Regions from separate parts of the Ruegeria sp. CDSA077 genome, predicted to be linked through region 2. Evidence: riboswitches for the same ligand, from Rfam matches in the RefSeq annotation. Region 2 holds a riboswitch; the other holds the start of a gene.
The links. Region 2 has a riboswitch for cobalamin ahead of AC2FLE_RS06925 (CbtB domain-containing protein). Riboswitches for the same ligand answer to the same signal wherever they lie in the genome.

Region 1: it holds a riboswitch for cobalamin, as region 2 does, so the genes downstream of both, AC2FLE_RS13655 (hypothetical protein) here and AC2FLE_RS06925 (CbtB domain-containing protein) in region 2, are expected to answer to the same signal.

The regions. Positions count from the first base shown of each region.
Region 1 is NZ_JBXWQG010000006.1:135,313-145,922, reverse strand. Features, by position in the region: gene AC2FLE_RS13695 (prephenate dehydratase) at 1-232, shown strand, start outside; gene AC2FLE_RS13690 (GNAT family N-acetyltransferase) at 234-701, opposite strand; gene AC2FLE_RS13685 (SRPBCC family protein) at 726-1,193, opposite strand; gene nudC (NAD(+) diphosphatase) at 1,234-2,214, opposite strand; gene AC2FLE_RS13675 (5'-nucleotidase C-terminal domain-containing protein) at 2,392-4,251, shown strand; RNA gene ffs (signal recognition particle sRNA small type) at 4,291-4,389, shown strand; gene rsgA (ribosome small subunit-dependent GTPase A) at 4,548-5,576, shown strand; gene AC2FLE_RS13660 (alpha/beta hydrolase family protein) at 5,601-6,458, opposite strand; cobalamin riboswitch at 6,598-6,817, shown strand; gene AC2FLE_RS13655 (hypothetical protein) at 6,901-7,305, shown strand; gene AC2FLE_RS13650 (protein-tyrosine phosphatase family protein) at 7,307-7,807, opposite strand; gene AC2FLE_RS13645 (DNA polymerase III subunit gamma/tau) at 7,964-9,715, shown strand; gene AC2FLE_RS13640 (YbaB/EbfC family nucleoid-associated protein) at 9,951-10,295, shown strand; gene recR (recombination mediator RecR) at 10,360-10,610, shown strand, end outside.
Region 2 is NZ_JBXWQG010000001.1:1,372,430-1,383,039, forward strand. Features, by position in the region: gene cobJ (precorrin-3B C(17)-methyltransferase) at 1-382, shown strand, start outside; gene AC2FLE_RS06890 (cobalt-precorrin-6A reductase) at 355-1,104, opposite strand; gene cbiE (precorrin-6y C5,15-methyltransferase (decarboxylating) subunit CbiE) at 1,103-2,302, shown strand; gene AC2FLE_RS06900 (cobalamin biosynthesis protein) at 2,299-2,667, shown strand; gene cobM (precorrin-4 C(11)-methyltransferase) at 2,664-3,458, shown strand; gene AC2FLE_RS06910 (cobyrinic acid a,c-diamide synthase CobB) at 3,445-4,767, shown strand; gene cobA (uroporphyrinogen-III C-methyltransferase) at 4,764-5,492, shown strand; gene cobF (precorrin-6A synthase (deacetylating)) at 5,485-6,228, shown strand; cobalamin riboswitch at 6,272-6,480, shown strand; gene AC2FLE_RS06925 (CbtB domain-containing protein) at 6,518-6,688, shown strand; gene AC2FLE_RS06930 (CbtA family protein) at 6,693-7,391, shown strand; gene AC2FLE_RS06935 (hypothetical protein) at 7,458-7,952, shown strand; gene AC2FLE_RS06940 (DUF1636 family protein) at 7,949-8,275, opposite strand; gene AC2FLE_RS06945 (DUF302 domain-containing protein) at 8,431-8,889, shown strand; gene AC2FLE_RS06950 (thiamine pyrophosphate-binding protein) at 8,967-10,586, shown strand; gene AC2FLE_RS06955 (CaiB/BaiF CoA transferase family protein) at 10,573-10,610, shown strand, end outside.

The sequences.
Region 1 (10,610 bases), on a different contig from region 2:
CATCCCAGCAGCGCTGTATAAGGCGATGGGCGGGTTCGCCACCAACGGAGTCAACATGACCAAGCTGGAAAGCTATATGGTCGACGGGTCATTTACGGCCACCCAGTTCTATGCGGATATTGTCGGACACCCCGATGACCGCAATGTACAACTGGCCCTGGAAGAGCTGGAACATTTTACCACCAATGTCGAGATTCTGGGCGTCTATCCGGCAGTCCAGCCGCGCGGCTAGCTCAACCCAGCAGGTATTTCTTGCACACCGCTCCTTCATGTGAGCGGTAATCGACAAATCCCATGGCCGCGTAATAGGCAAGGCTTTCGGCATTTTGCGCGCCAATGGTCGCGTCTATTGCAGGCAGACCTGCGGCGCGGGCCGCCAGCAGCGTTTCCTGAAATAGGGCCCGCCCGACCCCCATGCGCGCGGCTGATGGACGTATATGTGTTCCGATGATGCCCCAACCGGCTGTTACGCCATAAGGGTTTCCGTCGACGGCCAGTTTCAGCGCCTGAAAGCCCAATACCTGTGAACCCTGCACCGCCACGGTGCATTGGATGCTGCCGTGGTGGCTGATGTAATGCTCTTTGGCAAAACCCTCATCGCTGGGTTTGGTGCGCTTACCGGCGGTCACGATCTCTTGCAGGACCTCGGAAATACCTTTGGCGTCATCCACAACAGCGCTGCGCAATATCACATCAGACATTCAGGGCCTCTTGTCTCGGAATTCTCAAGAACCGTGCAGATGACGTTCTTCCATTTCCCGCGCGAATTCGCTGAGGCGGGCCTGAAACTGTCGCCGGAACCGCGACTGACCCAATCTGAGCGATTGCAGCAACAGCCGTGCAGGCAGGGATTTGGCCGATAGCGACATATCCACGGTCAGCCGGGTTCTACGTTGCGACAGGGCCAGAAACTCGACCCTGGTTGAGCCATTCATTCCCTTGCTTGCCGCCTCGAACCGCATATGGGTCGGCGGATCACATTCGGCCATATTGATTTCCACGCGCCGAGGCTTTCCGCGCATACGGAACTCGGTCTCCCAGGATGTACCGGGCACAACGCCCATATGCCCTGACAAACGCCGGACCTCGATCCCGCGGCGCATTGCCATCCGCTCGAACCGTTCGAAATCCGCAAACATTTCGAACACTGCGTTGACAGGGGCCTGAATATCTTCACGTGCGGAGAATTGCATGGTGGGTTATCGTTCTCTTGCCTATTCGACCAGTATTTTGTCAGTCGAGCGTATCTGCAAGCCAGTTTTGCAGCAGAAAATGCGCAATCGCGCCTTTGCGCGCTGGCAGAAGGCTGGGATGTTCCCCAGCAAAGACCTGCATCATTTCAGCCTTATTCACCCATATCGCATCTTCGATTTCAACCGGATCTATAGTGATTTCTTGCGACAATGCCTCGCCTGCACAGCCAAACATCAGTGACGCCGGAAAGGGCCAGGGCTGGCTGGAAAGATAGGTTACTTGCCCGACGGGGACACCGGCCTCTTCCATCACCTCTCTGCGCACCGCCGCTTCCAGCGTTTCTCCGGGTTCGACAAATCCGGCCAGTAGCGAATACATGCCTTCAGGCCATCCCGGGGATCGCCCCATCAGCACCGAATTCCCATATGTAATCAACATGATGACGACCGGGTCGGTGCGTGGGAAATGCTGCCCCCCACACGACGGGCAACTGCGTTGCCATCCTGCTTGCGACATCTCGCTGGCGGCGCCGCAACGGGCGCAAAATCTATGGGTTTCATGCCAGGCGATGACCGCCTTGGCGGAAGCCGAAAGTTCGGCATCACGTGGGGAAAGGCGCGCCATGATGCGGCGCAATTCGACAAAAACCTGACCTTCAGGCAAATCCGGGTGCTGTTGCTCTGATCGGTCAAAGAATGCCCCAAGCTCGGACAGATCAACGCCCTCGGGCATCCAATCGGATATATCAAAGGCAAAAACCGGAACCTCATCCGAGAGACCAAGCAATACTGGCGCTGGGACGATCCCACCGGGACCATTTGCGATCAGCTCGTGCAAGACAGGTAACAAGCAGAGTTGATCAAGGGCCTCTCCTTGAACCAGCAGCTTTCCGCGCCACAGCAACAGGCATTTCGCTTTCGGATGTGCTCGCGCTGCTGCCATCGCGTCGACGTCTCCACGAAGATGTGCGGCACGATCCAGCCCTGATCCACCAAACGTTACCTGTTCCGCGTTCTTCATTTAAGTTCCTCTGGTTCGCCTGCACAGGGCTGCCATGACAGCTTCGGTGTTGCAACGACAATTCCACGACCAAAAACCGAGGCGATCCCGTCAAATTACCGCAAGTGCATAAAAAAATTTGCACTTACTATGCTTTTTGTTGAAGTTGTTATTCATAAAACTGCCAAAAGTAGAGTATTGAAAACAATTTCGCATTTGTCTGATCAGTCTGTAGGTATCCGGATTTTGGCGACCACCGATCTGCACATGAACCTGTGCAGTTTTGATTATTACGCGGATCAAGACGAACCTACGATCGGATTGACCCGAACGGCCAGCCTGATCCGGCAGGCGCGGAACGAGGCTGAGGCAGACGGAGATATCGTCTTGCTCTTCGACAACGGAGACGCTCTGCAGGGTACACCGTTGGGGGATTGGGCTGCCGATCCCGCCAATGCGCCGCACATCCTGATGCAGGCCTTCGGCAGCCTGGGATATGATGCGATTGGCCTGGGAAACCACGACTTCGGATTCGGGCTTCAATTCTTACAGCACGTTATCTCTGACGCCCCCTGCCCTGTGCTCAGCAGCAATGCCTTGCGCACGAATGGGCCACAGATCTGGCAAGATCATGTCATTTTGCACAAAGAGATCCCTGGCTCGCCGACACCTATGGCCTTGAAAATTGGTGTTTTTTCGGTCCTCCCCCCTCAGACAGCGCAATGGGAGGCGCACAAGCTGCACGACACCCTTACCACTCAGGACATCCTGACTTGTGCGGCAAACAAAGTCAGAAAGCTCCAAGACGAAAATTGCGACCTGATCATCGCGTTGGCCCATACCGGTTTCGGACCGGACACGTCACAACGGAATATGGAAAACGCGATTATTCCGCTGGCCGAAATCGAAGGTATCGACGCAATAATTGCTGGTCATTCCCATTTGACCTATCCTGCCAAGGCCGGCTCTGAAAACACTCTGGTGCATGGCAAACCAGTTGTCTTACCCGGAACGGCCGGATCACATCTGGGGGTGGTCGACCTGAAACTTCACTCGGCAGAGCGCGGCGGCTGGACCGTTGGCGAAGCCCGGGCGGCGCTACGACCGATATCTGCGGGGCGTCCCGACGAAATGGTATCACTGGCGCCCGAAGATCCGGAATTGTTGCATCTGTTTTCCTCTGGTCACGCCGAAACCCGCAGGCGAGCGGGCCAGCCGGTCGGCCGCACCCCGCACCATCTGCACAGCTATTTCAGCTTTTGCACCGAGGACCGTGGGCTGAGGCTGGTCGCCGCCGCCCAGGCTGCCGCGTTACGTCTGTGTATGTCCGAAACCGACCTGGTAGACATTCCGATTTTATCGGCGGTTTCACCTTCGAAATTCGGCGGTCGGGCCGGGCCGCGATTCTATACGGATGTTAAGCCTGGCGAGATATTCCTGCGTAACGTGGTTGACCTGCATGTTTTTCCAAACGAATTGCAGGGTGTCATTGTATCCGGTGACCAAATCGTGGACTGGCTTGAGATGTCCGCAGCTGTTTTCAACCAGATTTCGACCGGATCTGCATCCGAACTTATTTGCGAAAATCGGGTGGGTCACAACTTTGATGTGCTATACGGGCTGTCCTGCAGAATTGATCTGACACAACCTCCGCGTTTCGACGATATGGGCACCTTGATCAACGCCGAAAACCGGCGCGTTTCAGAAGTTCTGGTCGGTGCCACCCCCATTGCACCGGATCAGCAATTTGCCGTCGCGCTTAACAATTATCGCGCCAGCGGGGGCGGGCATTTCCCATTTGCGGGTAATGCGCAACGTATCGACTTGCCCATCCTGCCGGTCCAGCATGCCCTGTTGGATTATCTGTCAGGCACCTTGGTCAGCGATCCGCTGGAAGAGGCCCAGGAACCCTTCAGAATCACCAGTAACACGGGTACGCAGGCGATTTTACGCACCGGTCCAAATGCCCACCGACATCTGCAGGACATTCAGGAATTTGATCCACAAGTCCTTGGAACCGACGAAAATGGCTTTTTACGGATTCTTCTGACCTTCTGACGGGTTGTGTTTTTCCGGCCAACTGCCTATATCCACCCTCGAGAGGTTGGCGCGGGCGAGCGCCTCGCCAACCTGGTCAGATCCGGAAGGAAGCAGCCACAACGAGCCCCGCTTGGGTCGATGTCCAACCTCTCACTTACGCGCAACGACTGCCGCAGGAGGGACTTTATGATTGTAGCAATGACCCTTCGGGCAGAGCGTTTCCGGGACTAACCCCCGCTCTTGCCTGAACACGTTACCGATGGGTGCGCGCCTGCCACCCTGATGGTTTCCTGTATCTGAACACAGGCAGAACAATGTCCAAAACACTTTCGGACCTGGGATGGTCCTCTCATTTTGCAGCCCAACATGCTGTGAACCCTACCTGCACACCGCATCGCATCAACGCCGTCCATCGTGATCGCCTGATCGGCCTGAATGCGCTTGGCGGCACATCTGATCTGACCCCTGACCGATCAACCGGCGAATTTGCGGTTGGCGATTGGGTCCTTGCGGATGATCAAAGCCGCATTCGGCATCTTTTGGAGCGCAAAAGCCTCTTGCAACGCCGGGCCGCAGGCACCGGTGCGCAGGTTCAGCTGATCGCGGCGAATGTGGATGTGCTGTATATCGTCAGTTCCTGCAATGCCGATTTCAATCTGGCACGGCTTGAGCGTTATCTGGCGCTGGCGCATCAGGCCGGGTGCTATCCGGTTGTTGTCTTGACCAAGGCCGACAGCTGCCCTGACCCAGAGAGCTATGCCAGTCAGGCCAGTTCGCTGGCTCGGTTTCTGACCGTTCTAACCGTCAACGCGCTGGAGGCGTCAGAGATTGATCCGATCCTGTCCTGGTGCCCTGCCGGGCAAACTGCTGCTTTGGTCGGCTCATCCGGTGTCGGCAAAACCACATTGGCGAACGCCATGACTGGTCAGGCCGGGACAACGGCGGGGATCCGCGAGGATGACGCACGGGGTCGCCACACCACGACCCATCGTGCGCTTCACCCGATGCGAAACGGGGGGTGGCTGATTGATACGCCAGGAATGCGCGCCCTGCGTTTGATGGATGCCCAAGACGGCGTGGATGAGGTTTTCTCCGACCTTCTGGAATTGGCTGCAACGTGCCGGTTCTCAGATTGCCAGCACCAGGCCGAACCCGGTTGTGCTGTGCAGGAGGCGATTGCCAATGGCGTGATTGAGCCCGACCGGCTGGCGCGCTGGCACAAGCTTCGGCGCGAAGATCAGAGGAATTCCGAGACCCTCGCGCAGTCACGGGCACGTGACAAAGCCTTTGGCAAAATGGTGCGATCCGTCATGCACGACAAAAAGTCCCGCAGCAGACACTAAGCGTGACAAAAAGGCGCCTCGTTTTCAGGCAATCAACCGGGGCCAAACCGCCCGGTTTCTGCGGGCAAAAGCGCCAATATGACCGATCTCAGGCGCTCCGAATTCATTCGGAGACAACAGATGTCGCCGCGCCTTCGGCCCATACAGATCGGCAAGCCGCCAGACTGCGTCTGGCGGCACCATCTGGTCGTCCTCGAAGGCGAACAGGTCCACCGGCGTATTCGATTGCGCCCATCTCGCTTCGGGCAGAGCGTCACCGATCTGCGGCACATAATTCTGCGGCGCCGTGCACCAGCTGCGCCATTGCCAATAGACCGGGCCCGGCAAATCGGCACCGATCCCCACAGCTTTGCCCGGCAGATACCCCAGTGCATTCACTGCCAGACGCCCGTGGCCGTGCCAGAACAACCACGCCAGCCCGCGATAGGGCCAGGGATGGTCGGACAGAGTAACCAGCCCCGAACATACACAGATCATCCGGTCGATCTGATCAATGTCTGGCTGCACCGGCCCCAGCAAGCCGCCAAGGGAATGACCGATGCTCCACTGCAAAGCGTCCGGGAACCGCCTGCGCATCTCAGCCCGTGCGGCGGGCATGTCGACCAAGGCCCAATCCGCCATGGTCACCTCGGAGGTTTTGAGTTTGTCGCGCAGTGAATGCCCGAAATCGCTGTAGTCATAGGTCAGACAGGCAATACCCTGTTCGGCGGCCAGCCAACGGGCAAAATGCTGGTAATATTCGCGCGGCACTGCAGTTGCGCTGTGAATCACCACGGCGACCTTCGGCTCGGTTTCAGGCAGATACAACCGCGCCGACAGGCTGGCAGAGCCTGAGGCAAAATCAAAGTCCTTAGTCTGGACGCAGGGCGTGGTATCAAGCATGGCGCTTCCGACAAATTCTGAACTACTCGGTTCACTCAACAATCGGCCCGATTTCGGCCACCAGAGTCAAGATTTCATCAAGATGACCAAACGTCCGGTTTGCACCCCAACAGGTGGCTTGACTCGGGGTCTGCATAGCCGCTAGCGATGTGGTGATGGTTCTTGCCCCGGAATTGGGGCGGGATGAAAAGGGAACACGGTGCGGTCTGCCCCGGCGATGCCGGAAAGGGCCAACTCCGCGACTGCCCCCGCAACTGTAAGCGGTGAGCAATGCCGAAATACCACTGGCCCCAGGGCTGGGAAGGTCGGCAAAGCGACGACCCGCAAGTCAGGAGACCTGCCATCGTATCGAAACCGAAACTCGGGCGGGGTGTCCGGGCAGGTCGTCAGCGCGCTGTCACACCTGATCCTCACCCTTCGTCCTGCGCGCGGAGGGCGCATTATGATCTGGAAGACAAAAACACACGAATTCACCGCAACCATCTGTCAGAGGACCGGGAAACCCTGCCCCGCCCTTGCCCGAATGGCACGCGCCATGGCCGAGGCGATGGCGACGGCAAGGCCTGCGACATCCAAAACATTCGAGGTCGAAGGCACCAGCGATCTGACCCATTGCACCGAAGGCTGCACGGCCCGCTTTCGGGCCCAGTCAGAACAGATCAGGGTCTATTGCGGCACCAGCACGGACACGCCGACAGAAAAGCTGGACGCCTATGGCGACATGATGTTCGGGCCGGAGTTCATCCAGAAATCCGCTGGTTTTCTGTCAGAACCACCCTGTGCGATGCTCGACGTATCGACCCTGCCGCCGCGCAGCGACAGTATTCCGTATCAAGTGTCTGCCTGATTCAGGGAAGGGTTCGGGCCGGCAACCCCGCCCAGTCCTTTTGCGCGTCGGTTTCCACCGCGCAGGGCCGCACCGCACGCAACCGCCGAAGCGCTTGGCCAGGCGCTTCGCCGCATTCCACCATTAGCCGCATCACAACCATCCCCGAGCGTCCGCACCCACCGCGGCAATGCACCAGCACCTTGCCGCCACTGGCAAGGACATGTTGGGCGGCGGCGCTGGCTTGCGGCCAAAGCGCCTCAACCTCAGGCGTGGGGGCGCCGAAATCGGAGACCGGAAGGTGGACCCAGGCAATCCGTTCGCGCTGCAGGTCCTCCTCGATTGAACGCGCGCCGGAGTGCTGGAACTCATCCGAGGTCGTCATCGAGATGACCAGGTCCGGCGCCCAATCCCGGATTACTGCGAAATCCCCAGCATAATCGCCCGTGACACCCGGCAGTGGGCACAGAGCGATCTGCCCTTTGCCCAATCCAAGAGGGTGAATTGCAAAACTCTCCAACACAGCTCCTTTACCTGCATCACCACATGGGGCTAAAGCCCCCCATGATTTACCGGCTCTGATGCAACTTGCCAAAACGAAATTCCTTTTCGCGCGCGGTGGACGCGGACGGCGGGGGTCTCTACGCTGCAAACCTGACACGAATCCAACAGAGCAGACATGACCGACACGCCCAGCCCCGCCTATCAGGTTCTCGCGCGGAAATACCGCCCGGAAACTTTTGCTGACCTCGTCGGTCAGAACGCAATGGTGCGCACGCTGAAAAACGCGTTCGAGGCCGACCGGATTGCACAAGCCTTCATCATGACTGGCATCCGCGGCACCGGTAAGACGACCACGGCACGGATCATCGCCAAGGGCATGAACTGCATCGGTCCTGATGGGCAAGGCAAGCCCACGACCGAGCCTTGCGGCCAGTGCGAACATTGCGTCGCCATCATGGAAGGTCGCCATGTCGACGTGATGGAAATGGACGCCGCCAGCCGAACCGGCGTGAATGATATCCGCGAAATCATCGACTCGGTCCGATACCGCGCCGCCAGTGCGCGCTATAAGATCTACATCATCGACGAGGTTCACATGCTTTCGACCAGCGCGTTCAACGCGCTGCTCAAGACGTTGGAAGAACCTCCTGCGCATGTGAAGTTCATCTTTGCCACGACCGAAATCCGCAAAGTCCCGGTGACTGTTCTGTCGCGGTGCCAACGATTTGACCTGCGCCGGATCGAACCCGAGGACATGATTGGCCTGCTCAATAAGATCGCAGCGGCTGAGAAGGCACAGATCGCGGATGATGCCCTGGCGCTGATCACCCGCGCGGCCGAAGGGTCGGCGCGCGACGCAACTTCGCTGCTGGATCAGGCAATCAGCCATGGGGCCGGTGAAACCAGCGCCGATCAGGTGCGCGCGATGCTGGGTCTGGCCGACCGGGGCCGGGTATTGGACTTGATGGAAATGATCCTGCGAGGGGATGCAGCAAACGCGCTGACTGAATTGGGCGGGCAATATGCCGAAGGGGCCGATCCGCTATCCGTGCTGCGCGATCTGGCCGAAATCACGCACTGGGTTTCGGTTGTGAAGATCACGCCAGACGCAGCCGAGGACCCGACGGTTTCCCCTGATGAACGTGCTCGTGGTCAGCAAATGGCCGAGGCCCTGCCAATGCGCGTTTTGACCCGGATGTGGCAGATGTTGCTGAAAGCGCTGGAAGAGGTATCGGCCGCGCCAAATGCCATGATGGCTGCTGAAATGGCCGTTATCCGCCTGACCCATGTTGCCGACTTGCCCAGCCCCGAAGAGCTGATCAAGCGCCTGCAGGACAACCCGCCACCGCCTCCGAATGGCGGTCCTGGCGGTGGTATGGCCGTGCCCTCTCAGGCTCCGGTACAAGCGGCATCATCTTCTTACGTGTCCGCAACTAGCAGCCCCGCCGGCGCACCTTCGGCCGCTCTGGCCCATGATATCCAATCGGCGCTGGCACGGTATCCGAGTTTTGACCACGTGGTTGAATTGATCCGCACCAATCGGGATGTGAAACTCCTGGTCGAGGTCGAAAACGGGGTGCGGCTGGTTTCTTACCAACCGGGGCGGATCGAGTTCACCCCGACACAGAACGCACCCACAGATCTGGCAGCGAGACTGGGTTCGTCGCTGCAACGATGGACTGGCAACCGCTGGGCTGTGTCGATTGTGGCCGATGGTGAGGTTGCGACCATCGCCGAGATTCGAGACGCCGCCGAGCTGGCGTTGAAAGCAGAGGCTGAGAAACACCCGTTGGTTCAGGCGGTGCTCATGCAATTTCCGAAGGCTCGCATCAAGCGGATTGAAACACCGGAAGAACGTGCCGCCAAGGTGGAAACCGAGGCGCTGCCCGAGGTCGAAGACGAATGGGACCCGTTCGAGGAAGACTGAAATCGTCCCATCTTACCCAACTGGAAACCTCCCGCGCCCGCCACGGGCCATCGGCTGACGCCGATACCCCTGAGCGGCCTTGGGCCCGGCAGCGCGGGCTTGCCCGCGCTGCCGGGCCCAACGAGAGGAAAGGTCTTGCCAAAGGCCTTGACGACGGGCGGGAGCCAGCTCGGCCCTTGTGCCGCGCCGAGCGCGCCCGTATTTAGGCGTCAAACCGGATATTAGGAGAATACCGATGCTCAAAGGACTCGGCGGCCTGGGTGACATGGCCAAGATGATGAAATCCGCACAGGATCTACAGACCAAGATGACGGATATGCAGGAAGAGCTGAATACCATCATGGTTGTCGGCGAATCCGGTGCAGGGCTGGTCAAGGCAACAGCCACGGCCAAGGGAGAGCTGAAAGGTCTCGATATCGACCCGTCAATCTTTAACGGCGACGACAAGGAAGTGGTCGAAGATCTGATCCTGGCCGCCGTCAAAGATGCTCAGGCCAAGGCCGCAGAACGGTCGCAGGCTGAGATGGCTAAGCTGACCGAAGGTATGGGCCTGCCCGCAGACATCAAGCTGCCGTTCTGATAGGCACTCCTGACGAAATACCGGCCGGGCCCAACTGCCCGGCCCTTATGCAGGAGCAAGCGCAGTGAGTTCGAACAGCGATATCGACAATCTGATCGACCTGATGGCCAAACTGCCAGGCCTCGGCCCACGTTCGGCCCGTCGCGCAGTGCTGCATTTGATCCGCAAACGCGCCCTTCTGCTGACACCGCTTGCGGACGCAATGCAACAGGTTGCCATCACTGCCCGTGAGTGCCTGAATTGCGGCAATGTAGGCACCTCGGATATCTGCGACATCTGCGATAGCGAAGTCCGCGCGACCGGAGAGCTGTGCGT
Region 2 (10,610 bases):
TGGCGCCCCGCTTGGGCATGATTTCTGCACCATCAACCTGAGTGACAACCTCAAACCTTGGCCTCTGATTGAAAAGCGCCTGCGTCTGGCCGCGCAAGCGGATTTCGCGATGGCGTTTTACAACCCCCGCTCGAAATCCCGCCCCGAAGGCTTTGTCAAAACACTGGAAATTCTGCGTGAGGAATGCGAACCCGAACGGCTGATCCTGTTCGCCCGCGCTGTCAGCCGGGTGGATGAGGCAATCCGGATTTCGACATTGATTGAGGCCACGCCTGATATGGCCGATATGCAGACCGTTGTCATCGTCGGCTCATCACTGACCCGCGTGATCGAACGCGCCGGTGACCCGATCGTCTATACGCCGAGGTTCACCCCGGAATGAGCCAGCCAGTCCAGAACCTGCGGAACGCTCGACAGTTCCAGCCGCTGCGGCAGGGCTGGACGGTCGATCATCAACACCGGTATGTCCAGAGCCCGCGCGGCGTCCAGCTTGGCGCGCGCGCCGGCGCCGCCCGCGTTCTTGGATACCACCAGCTGCGTGCCGTGGCGCTGCATCAACGCCCGGTCATCAGCCTCGGCAAAGGGTCCGCGCGCCACGACAACCTCGCAATTCGGCAAGGGCAGGACATCGGGTTCATCCACCAGCCGCAACAGGTAATGGTGCTGGGGCTGGCTGACGAAATCTTCGAGATGCATGCGCCCGACCGCAAGAAACACGCGCTGCGGATTACCGGACAAAGCGGCCACCGCTGCGGCGATATCCGGGACGCGCAGCCAGGTGTCACCGGGCTGCGGTGCCCATTCGGGCCGTGTCAGCGCAACAAGTGGAATCTGCGCCGCATGGCAGGCTTCAATCGCGTTACGGCTCATCCCGGCGGCAAAAGGGTGGGTCGCGTCGATCACGTGGCTTATGCTGTGGTCATGGATATATTTCACCAGCCCTTCGGCCCCACCGAACCCGCCAACACGTACCGGCAGAGGTTGCGCGCGCGGATTGTCGACACGCCCGGCATAGGAATAGGTCGCGGGAATACCCAGATCCGCGATGGCTTTTGCCAGCGCGTTGGCCTCGGTCGTGCCGCCCAATATCAGGAGGTTGGACATGTCTGAAGCTCCGTGGCTGACCGTTTTGGGTTTGGGCGAAGATGGACTGGATGGCTTGCCCCCCGCAAGCCGTCAAGTGCTGGAACGCGCCGAAATCATCATGGGGCCACCGCGACACCTGTCCTTGGTTCCCGATTTCGGGGCCCAGCAGGTGGAATGGCCCGTGCCCTTTGCCGATGGGCTGCCGATCCTGACCGGTTTTCGCGGGCGATCAACCGTGGTTCTGGCCTCGGGCGATCCGTTCTGGTTCGGTGCCGGATCCGTGATCGCACGGAATTTCGAGGCCGGGGAATGGACCGCCCTGCCCGGCCAATCGACGTTTTCGCTGGCCGCTGCGCGGTTGGGCTGGCCGCTGGAAAGCACGCAGACATTTGGTCTGCACTCGGCCCCGCTGACCCGGCTGCGCCCGCATCTGGCCCCCGGCCTGCGCGCGATTCTGCTGCTGCGCGATGGTAAGGCCGTGACGGAACTTGCCACCTATCTGACTGACACCGGCTTTGCCGACACACACCTACATGTGATGGAGGCCCTGGGTGGCCCGCGCGAACGGGCGCGCAGTGTCTCGCTGACTGAGGCGCTGTTGGGTGGGTTCGATCACCCGGTCTGCGTCGGGCTCGAGGTTGCTGGCGGCGGGCAGGCCTTTCCGCGCGCCTCTGGCAAACCGGATGAGATTTTTGAGACCGACGGCCAGATCACCAAACGCCCTATCCGTGCGCTGACCCTTTCGGCGCTGGCCCCGCAGCGGGACGAGCATCTGTGGGACATTGGCGGCGGCACCGGGTCAATCAGCATCGAATGGCTAATGTGTGATCCAACGCTCAGCGCCACGACGGTCGAACCCCGCGAAGACCGCGCCGAGCGTATTCGCCGCAATGCCGACGCTTTGGGTCAGGACCGGCTGCAGGTGGTGCATGGCACCGCCCCGGATGCGCTGGACGGCCTGCCCCTGCCCGATGTGGTTTTCATTGGCGGCGGGCTGAGCAGTGAGCTGCTGCAATGGCTGCATACAACCCTGCCCTCCGGCACGCGGCTGGTGGCCAACGCGGTGACTTTGGAAAGCGAAGCTCTACTAGCGCAGTGGCAGGATAGGCTGGGCGGTGAGCTGCTACGGGTCGAACTGGCACAGGCTTCAGCCCTGGGGCCGCGGCGCGGTTGGAAATCGGCCTATCCGGTGGTGCAATGGAGCGTCACGCTATGATCGTCGCAGGCATCGGTTTTTCCTCGGCCGCTACGCTGAACAGCCTGCGCGCCGCCTATGATCAGGCGAGTGCCGGTCACGCTGTGGACGCGCTTGCCACGGTAGCCGACAAGGAAGGCCACGCCGCACTAACAGATTTTGCCTCGGCCATTGCCCTGCCCTTGCATTTCATTCCCCCCGCCGATCTGGCCGGGCAGCGCACCCTCACCTGCTCGACCCGCAGCCGCGCCACCTATGGCACCGGCAGCGTCGCCGAAGCATCCGCCCTTGCCGCCGCCGGAACTGGTGCGCGGCTGATCTCACCCCGACAGATTTCAGACGACCGGCTGGCCACCTGCGCCATCGCCATCGGAGGACAGACATGACCGTTCATTTCATTGGCGCCGGACCGGGCGCCGCCGACCTGCTGACCCTGCGGGGGCGCGATATCATCGCCGCTTGCCCGGTCTGCCTGTATGCGGGTTCGCTGGTGCCAGAGGAAATTCTGGGCCATTGCCCCGACGACGCCAAGATCGTGAACACGGCGGCGATGGATCTGGATCAAATCATGGCCGAGATCGAGACCGCACATCAGGCCGGTCTGGATGTTGCGCGACTGCATTCTGGCGACCTGTCGGTCTGGTCCGCGATGGGCGAGCAGATCCGCCGCCTGAAAGAGCTGGGCATCCCGGTCAGCGTGACCCCCGGCGTGCCGTCTTTTGCCGCTGCGGCCGCATCACTTGGCACGGAACTGACCCTGCCCGGACTTGCGCAATCAGTGGTCCTGACCCGGACACCGGGACGCGCATCGTCGATGCCCGAGGGCGAGACGCTGAAAAACTTTGCCCGCACCGGGGCGACACTGGCCATCCACCTGTCGATCGGCAATCTGGATACGGTGATCGCCGATCTGACACCTGCCTATGGGTCCGACTGCCCGGTGGCCGTTGTCTATCGTGCCAGCTGGCCCGATGAGCGGATCATCCGTGCGACGCTGGCAACCCTAAAAGACGCGTTGGACGAGAGCATCTCGCGCACTGCGCTGATCATGGTTGGCCCGGCACTGGCTGGTGAAGGATTCGACGAAAGCTGCCTGTATTCAAAGGATTACGACCGCCGATATCGCCCGCAAAATGCGGACAGCCCTTGGTCAAGCTGGAGCCATGGTGATGACTAACCCTCCGGGTATTCTGATTTCGGCACCGTCTTCGGGGACTGGCAAGACCACCGTGATGCTGGGCCTGCTGCGTGCGCTGGCCGAGGATGGCCTGACCGTTCAACCTTTCAAAAGCGGCCCTGACTATATCGACCCGGCCTTTCACCGGGCGGCGGCTGGGCGCGCCTCGTTCAATCTGGACAGCTGGGCGATGGGCGATCCTCTGCTGAACGCAATATCGGCACAGGCTGACGGCGCGGATATCGTCGTAGCCGAAGGATCGATGGGTCTGTTCGACGGTGTCGCCAAACCCGGTGAGATTGGCCATGGATCTAGCGCGGAAACCGCGCAGCGTATGGGCTGGCCTGTGGTGTTGGTTCTGGATGTTGGCGGTCAGGCGCAATCAGCTGCAGCCACGGCGCTGGGGTTTCGGATGTACAACCCCGACCTGCCCTTTGCCGGGGTAATTTTGAACCGCTGCGCCAGCCCGCGTCACGAGCGTCTGACCCGGTTGGGTATGGAACGTGCAGGCCTGCCGGTTCTGGGCGTTCTGCCACGACGCGGAGACCTGACACTTCCCGAGCGGCACTTAGGTTTGATCCAGGCGGTGGAACATCCCGATCTGGAAAGCGCCATTGTCGGCTATGCTGCGTTCCTGCGTGAACATGTCGATCTGGAGGCGATCAAGCGGGCGGCTTCCTCAAGCCCAAATAGGCCATCGTCAGCCGTGCTGCCGCGCCCTCCGGCGCAGCGGATCGCACTGGCCCGGGATGCTGCGTTTTCGTTCACCTATCCGCATTTGCTGGAAGGCTGGCGCGCGGCGGGTGCAGAAATCCTACCGTTTTCACCACTGGCGAATGAAGCCCCTGCCCCGGATGCCGATCTGGTCTGGCTGCCGGGTGGGTATCCCGAGTTGCACGCAGGCACATTGGCCGCCGCCAACACCTTCCAGACTGGGCTGCGCAAACATGCCGAGACAAGACCTGTGCACGGCGAATGCGGGGGCTACATGGCGCTGGGTCAGGCGTTGATCGACAAAGACGGAGTCCAGCACGAAATGGCGGGCCTTCTGGGCCTTGTGACCTCCTATGAAAAGCGCAAGTTCAACCTGGGTTATCGCAAGGCAGAATTACTGGCCTCGATGGCCGGATTTGCCGAAGGCACAGCGCTACGCGGGCATGAGTTCCACTATTCCTCGATCATCGAACAGCCTGACGCGCCGCTGGCACGCGTGTTCGACGCCGAAGGCGCGGAAGGCCCGCAAACCGGATCGGTGCGAGACAATGTCACCGGGACATTCTTTCATCTGATCGCCGAGGCCTCGGCATGAGTGGTTTTGTGTCCTTCATCGGTTCAGGCCCCGGCGACCCGGAATTGCTGACGCTGAAGGCGGTAGACAGGTTGCAGAAAGCTGATGCGGTGCTGTTTGACGACCTCAGCAGCGGCCCGATCCTGAGCCATGCCCGCGAGGATGCTGATCTGGTTGGTGTCGGCAAACGCGCCGGGCGCCCCTCGCCCAAGCAGGATCACGTCAGCCGCTTGTTGGTTGAATATGCACAAACCGGTCAGCATGTTGTGCGGTTGAAATCCGGTGATGGCGGCATGTTCGGCCGGCTTGAAGAAGAACTGGTGGCCCTGCAAGAGGCCGGGATCGACTATGAAATCATCCCCGGCATCCCCTCGGCGGTAGCGGCGGCGGCAGCGGCGGGCATTCCGCTGACCCGGCGACTGACCGCGCGGCGCGTGCAATTCGTCACCGGCCACGATGTCAGTGGCAAACTGCCCGAAGATCTGAACCTGGCAGCACTGGCTGATCCACAGGCTACGACCGTCGTGTTTATGGGCAAGCGCACCTTTCCCCTTTTGGTTGGCGCCCTGCATTCGCGCGGCCTGCCGCTGGACACGCCTGCATTGATGGCCGAATCCGTCTCGACCCCCGAACAAAAACTGCAACGCTCGACCATCGGTGCTTTGTCGCAGCAGTTGGAAACCGAGATCGGCACCGCCCCGGCCCTGATCCTGTATGGACCTCTGGCAGAGTTCGAAAATGATTGACTTGACGCTGATCGGTATTGGCACCGGCAACCCGGATCATGTGACATTTCAAGGGGCGCAGGCGATCCGCTCGGCGGACCTGATCCTGATCCCCCGCAAGGGCGAAAACAAGGCCGATCTGGCAGGGCTGCGCGAGCAGATCATCGCTCAGGTCGCGGATACCCCTCCGCAAATCGCGTATTTCGACATTCCCAAACGCCGTGCCGATGATGGCTATTTACGCGGAGTGGACGAATGGCACGACGCGATTGCATTGCGCTGGCAGGAGGCCATCGCAGCCCACCCGAAGGCCCGCCATGTGGCGCTGCTGATCTGGGGGGATCCGTCGCTGTATGACAGTTCGCTGCGAATCGCGGCACGTTTGACCCCTCAGCCAGAAACACGGGTGATTCCCGGCATAACCGCGCTGCAAGCGCTGACGGCGGCCCATGCGATTCCGATCAACGAACTGGGCGCGCCCTATATCGTAACAACTGGTCGTCGCATCCGGGACGAAGGATGGCCGGAAACCGCAGAAAACGTGGCGGTGATGCTGGATGGCGAATGTTCCTTCCAAAACCTGAACATGGAAGACTTGGACATTTGGTGGGGCGCATATGTCGGCATGAAAGAGGAAATCCTGATCAAAGGCCCTTTAGCCGAGGTTGCGCAGCAGATTCTGGACCGTCGCGCCCATGCCCGTGCCGACCATGGTTGGATCATGGATATTTATTTGCTGAAAAAGCGCATAATCTGACACAATACGTCGCAAATGATGATTGCACCGCCACAGCTATAGCGGCTAAATGGGGGTGTCTGGTCCTGCCGGAGAAATCCGGATGCTAAGAGGGAATTTGGTGCGACTGCCTCGGTGGTCAACTCCAAAGCCGCCCCCGCGACTGTAAGCGGAGAGCCCCTGTTCAACCAGCCACTCCCGGTTATCCGGGGGGAAGGCGAACAGAGGCATCGACCCGCAAGCCAGGAGACCTGCCAGGCGAAAAAACGAAACACCGGCCGTCGGGTGCGGCGGCAGAGGAGAATACAAAATGGCAACACAAACGAAAACAGCATCCGCCGCGCGTACAGGCTTTGTTCCGGTCATGTTTGCAGTGGTTCTGGGTCTGGGCCTCATCACGCTGACCGGTCACGTTCAGGCAGCGGCCCTGCATGATGCAGCGCATGACGTGCGTCACGCGACCGGCTTCCCCTGCCACTAAGACCGTGTTCAGTCGTATATTGACCAGCGCGTTGTTCGCTGGTGCTGCAGCGGGGCTGATTGCCGCCTTGCTGCAGTTGGTATTTGTGCAACCAGTATTGTTGCATGCCGAGCTTTATGAATCCGGAGAGCTGGTGCATTTCGGGGGCGAGACCGTATCGGCTCATCCCGAGCTGCCGCGCATGTTCTCTGAACTGACGCGTGATGCGCTGAGTGTCATCTTTACCATGCTGACCTATACCGGCTATGCGTTGGTGATGGTTGCGCTGATGTCGGTAGCCGAAGGTCAAGGACATCAGATTGATGGCCGGACCGGCGTCCTTTGGGGGTTGGCCGGATTTATCGCCTTCCACCTTGCACCAGGTTTCACCCTGGCGCCCGAAGTGCCGGGTGTCGCGGCAGCCGATGTCTATGCACGTCAGGTCTGGTGGTTCGCAACAGTTGCAGCAGCCCTTGTCGCCATGTGGTTGATCGCCTTTGGAGGTAACCTGATCAGCTATGTGATCGCCGCGGTACTTCTGTTGGTGCCACATCTTATCGGTGCACCCGAGCCCGATGTTTTCACCGGCCCTGTGCCGACTGAAATTGGCGCGTTGTTCGCGGCACGAGCTTTTGGAATCGGTCTGGTTGCATGGGTTCTGGTTGGCGCGTTCGCTGGCTATTTCTGGCAGAAAGAAGCGCAACCTTCCGAAGCAACGGCCTGATCGCACTTCGATTGAACGCGCCGGGTGTAAACTTGGCGCGTTTCCCTATGTTTTCAAGGAAATACAATGACCCGTTCACTTGCTCTATTCGTGATCGGTCTGGTCTTTGGCGGCGGTGCAGGATTTGTAATCGCTGCTGCAAATGGCGTCACATTTGATGGCCACGACCATTCTGATCCGTCTCTTCACGGAGCCTCACACACTGAGACCATGGCCCACGATCATTCCACGGCCCTGAACCTACCGGCAGGCACAGATGCACCTACACTGGACATCGCTCTGACACAGGATCCTATGTCTGGCTGGAACCTGCATGTCATGCCAAAAAACTTTACCTTCGCACCGCAGAACGCATCTACCGCTGACATGGCAGGCGAAGGGCACGCGCATGTTTACATCAACGGAGAAAAGCTCGCCCGGCTTTACGGCAGTTGGATGCATATTGATCAGTTGCCCAAAGGCGAGGTCGAGGTTTCGGTTTCGCTGAATTCCAACAGCCATAGCCCGCTTTCGGTCGATAACGTGCCGGTTCGTGCTGCGGTTACGGTTCAGGTCGACTAAAGCGCCGGAATACGCGCACGCAAACACATCCGAAGCCGCCCGCAGGGTCGGGCGTCTTCGATCCAGCCCTGCGGGCTGTTCAGGTAAGTACGGCAAGTTTCAGCGATATCCGCGGCATCCGCCACCACATCGACACCCGAAAACACATAAGATGCGCGCCCCTGCGCCTGTATAGCCAGCGCCGTGGGTTCCGCGCAGCCGCTGAAACAGGCGTGTTCGCTCAATTCGACCTGATCCGTCAATCCAGCCCTTTTCAGTGCGTCCTGCACAGCCTGCACCTCGGCCGCCCGATCGCGTGCGGTGCCACAGGTTTTGCAGATCATCAGGCGCATCCGATCCAGACCTTTCCCTTCGTCCTGCGCCCGTTTCTGCGGCTTTAAGCGGCGCGGCGCAATCCCGAATGCGCACAAGATTGTGAGTGCGACGTTCTCACATTTCTGGCAGGATTCCTGCAGACACCTTAAAAGGAGGCCTCTGGATGAAACTGCTTTGGACCGTCTTCGCCCTGCTGGCCCTGCCCGCCTGGGCCGACGAACCGCTCTCGGGATGGGCCGTGTATCCAACGGGCAAAAGCTATGATGAATTGGTCTCGGACACCAAATCGGCGGTTAAGGCAAACGGTCTGATCGTGGTCACGCAGGCCGGCCCCACCAAAGCCGCCGCCGCGCGGGGAATTACAATCCCAGGCAATCTGGTGATCGGCGCCTTCAACAATGACTATGCGGTGCGCGTGCTGGAAACCTCGGTGCGCGCAATGATCGAAGCACCGATCCGGTTTTACGTGACCGAAAACGAGGACGGCACCGCCACCCTATCCTATAAAACGCCCAGCTTTGTATTCGCGCCCTATATCTATGAGGGCGGAGACCCCCTGAGGGACATTGCCCAGGAATTGGATGACACCTTTCAGATCGTGGCCGAAGCCGCTGTCAAATAGTCACACTGGCGTGATGCGCCTTGCGTCCGGGTCTGTCCTCCGCAATCTGCGTTGAAACAGTTTTCGGAGCTATACTGATGCAGGACTCGTCGCCCCGCGCTGCGGACATTCTGGCCCAACGGCTTTATGAGGCTGGCTGCCGCCACGCTTTTGGCATGCCAGGTGGCGAGGTGCTGACCCTAGTGGATGCGTTGGAAAAGGCGGGGATAACCTTTCACCTGACCAAACACGAGAACGCGGCCGGCTTTATGGCCGAGGCGGTGCATCACCGCGACGGCGCGCCAGCCATTCTGGTGGCCACACTCGGTCCAGGCGCGATGAACGGGATCAATGTGGTCGCCAATGCGTTGCAGGATCGGGTGCCAATGATCGTGCTGACTGGCTGTGTCGACGCAGATGAGGCGCTGACATACACCCATCAGGTCATGGATCACGCACGGGTCTATCGCTCGATCACCAAAGGGACGTTCCTGCTGACCGCCAAAGGCGCGGATATTATCGCAGACAAAGCGGTGTCGCTGGCCAATCAGCCGCGCACAGGACCGGTGCATATCGACGTGCCGATTTCGGTTGCGGATGCGCCTGTGACCGATGTCAAACGCCGCCGTCTTGTCAAACCTGCCGCCGTCGCGCCCGAGGGGGATTGCGTTGAAAAAGCCCGCCGCTGGGTGGCACAGGCCGAACGGCCCATCGCGATTATCGGCCTGGATGTTCTGTATGACGACTCGCGCAAGTTGGTGCAGGCGTTCCTTGAACATTTTGGCATTCCTTTTGTGACAACCTACAAGGCCAAGGGCGTGGTTCCCGAGGATCATCCACTGTGCCTTGGCGGCGCGGGCCTGTCGCCGCTGGCTGACACCCATCTGGTGCCGCTGGTTGAACAGGCCGATCTAGTGTTGTGTCTGGGCTATGACCCGATCGAAATGCGCCCAGGCTGGCGCGAGATATGGGACCCCGAAGAAAAGCGCGTCATCGACATTTCGGCGGTTCCGAACGATCACTACATGCATCAGGCCGGGTTGAACCTGGTGGCTGATACCGGCGCGACCCTCGAGGCCATTGCAAAGGGCAACCCTGCCCGCGCCACCTGGCCCGGCGGCGAACCCGAACAGGTTCGGGCCGCCCTGGCGCGAGCCTTCCCTACTGATGATGTATGGGGTCCCGCCGCGGTAATTGCGGAAACCCGCGCGGCTCTTCCTGCCGAGACATTGGCCACCGCTGACAGCGGCGCACATCGCATCCTTCTCAGCCAGATGTGGGGATGTTCCGAAGAACGCGGGCTGATCCAATCTTCGGCGCTCTGCACCATGGGCTGCGCTCTGCCAATGGCCATCGGGCTGAAGCTGGCCGAACCCACGCGCCCGGTCATCAGCTTTTCCGGTGATGCCGGGTTCCTGATGGTCGCCGGAGAACTGTCGACCGTTGCCGAGATGGGTGGTAACCCGATTTTCCTGGTGTTCGTCGACGCCAGCCTTGCCCTGATCGAATTGAAACAGCGTCAGCGGCAAATGGGGAACGTAGGCGTCGATTTCGACCGCCACGACTTTGCAGCTATGGGCCGGGCCTTCGGTGGGAATGGTCACACGGTGCGCACCCGCGCCGAACTGAGGGATGCTCTGGAAGCGGCAACCAAGTCTGATAGGTTCACCGTAATCGCTGCTGAGATTGACCGCGGAGGATATGATGGCCGGATCTGAAGGACCGCTGAAGGGCGTCAAGGT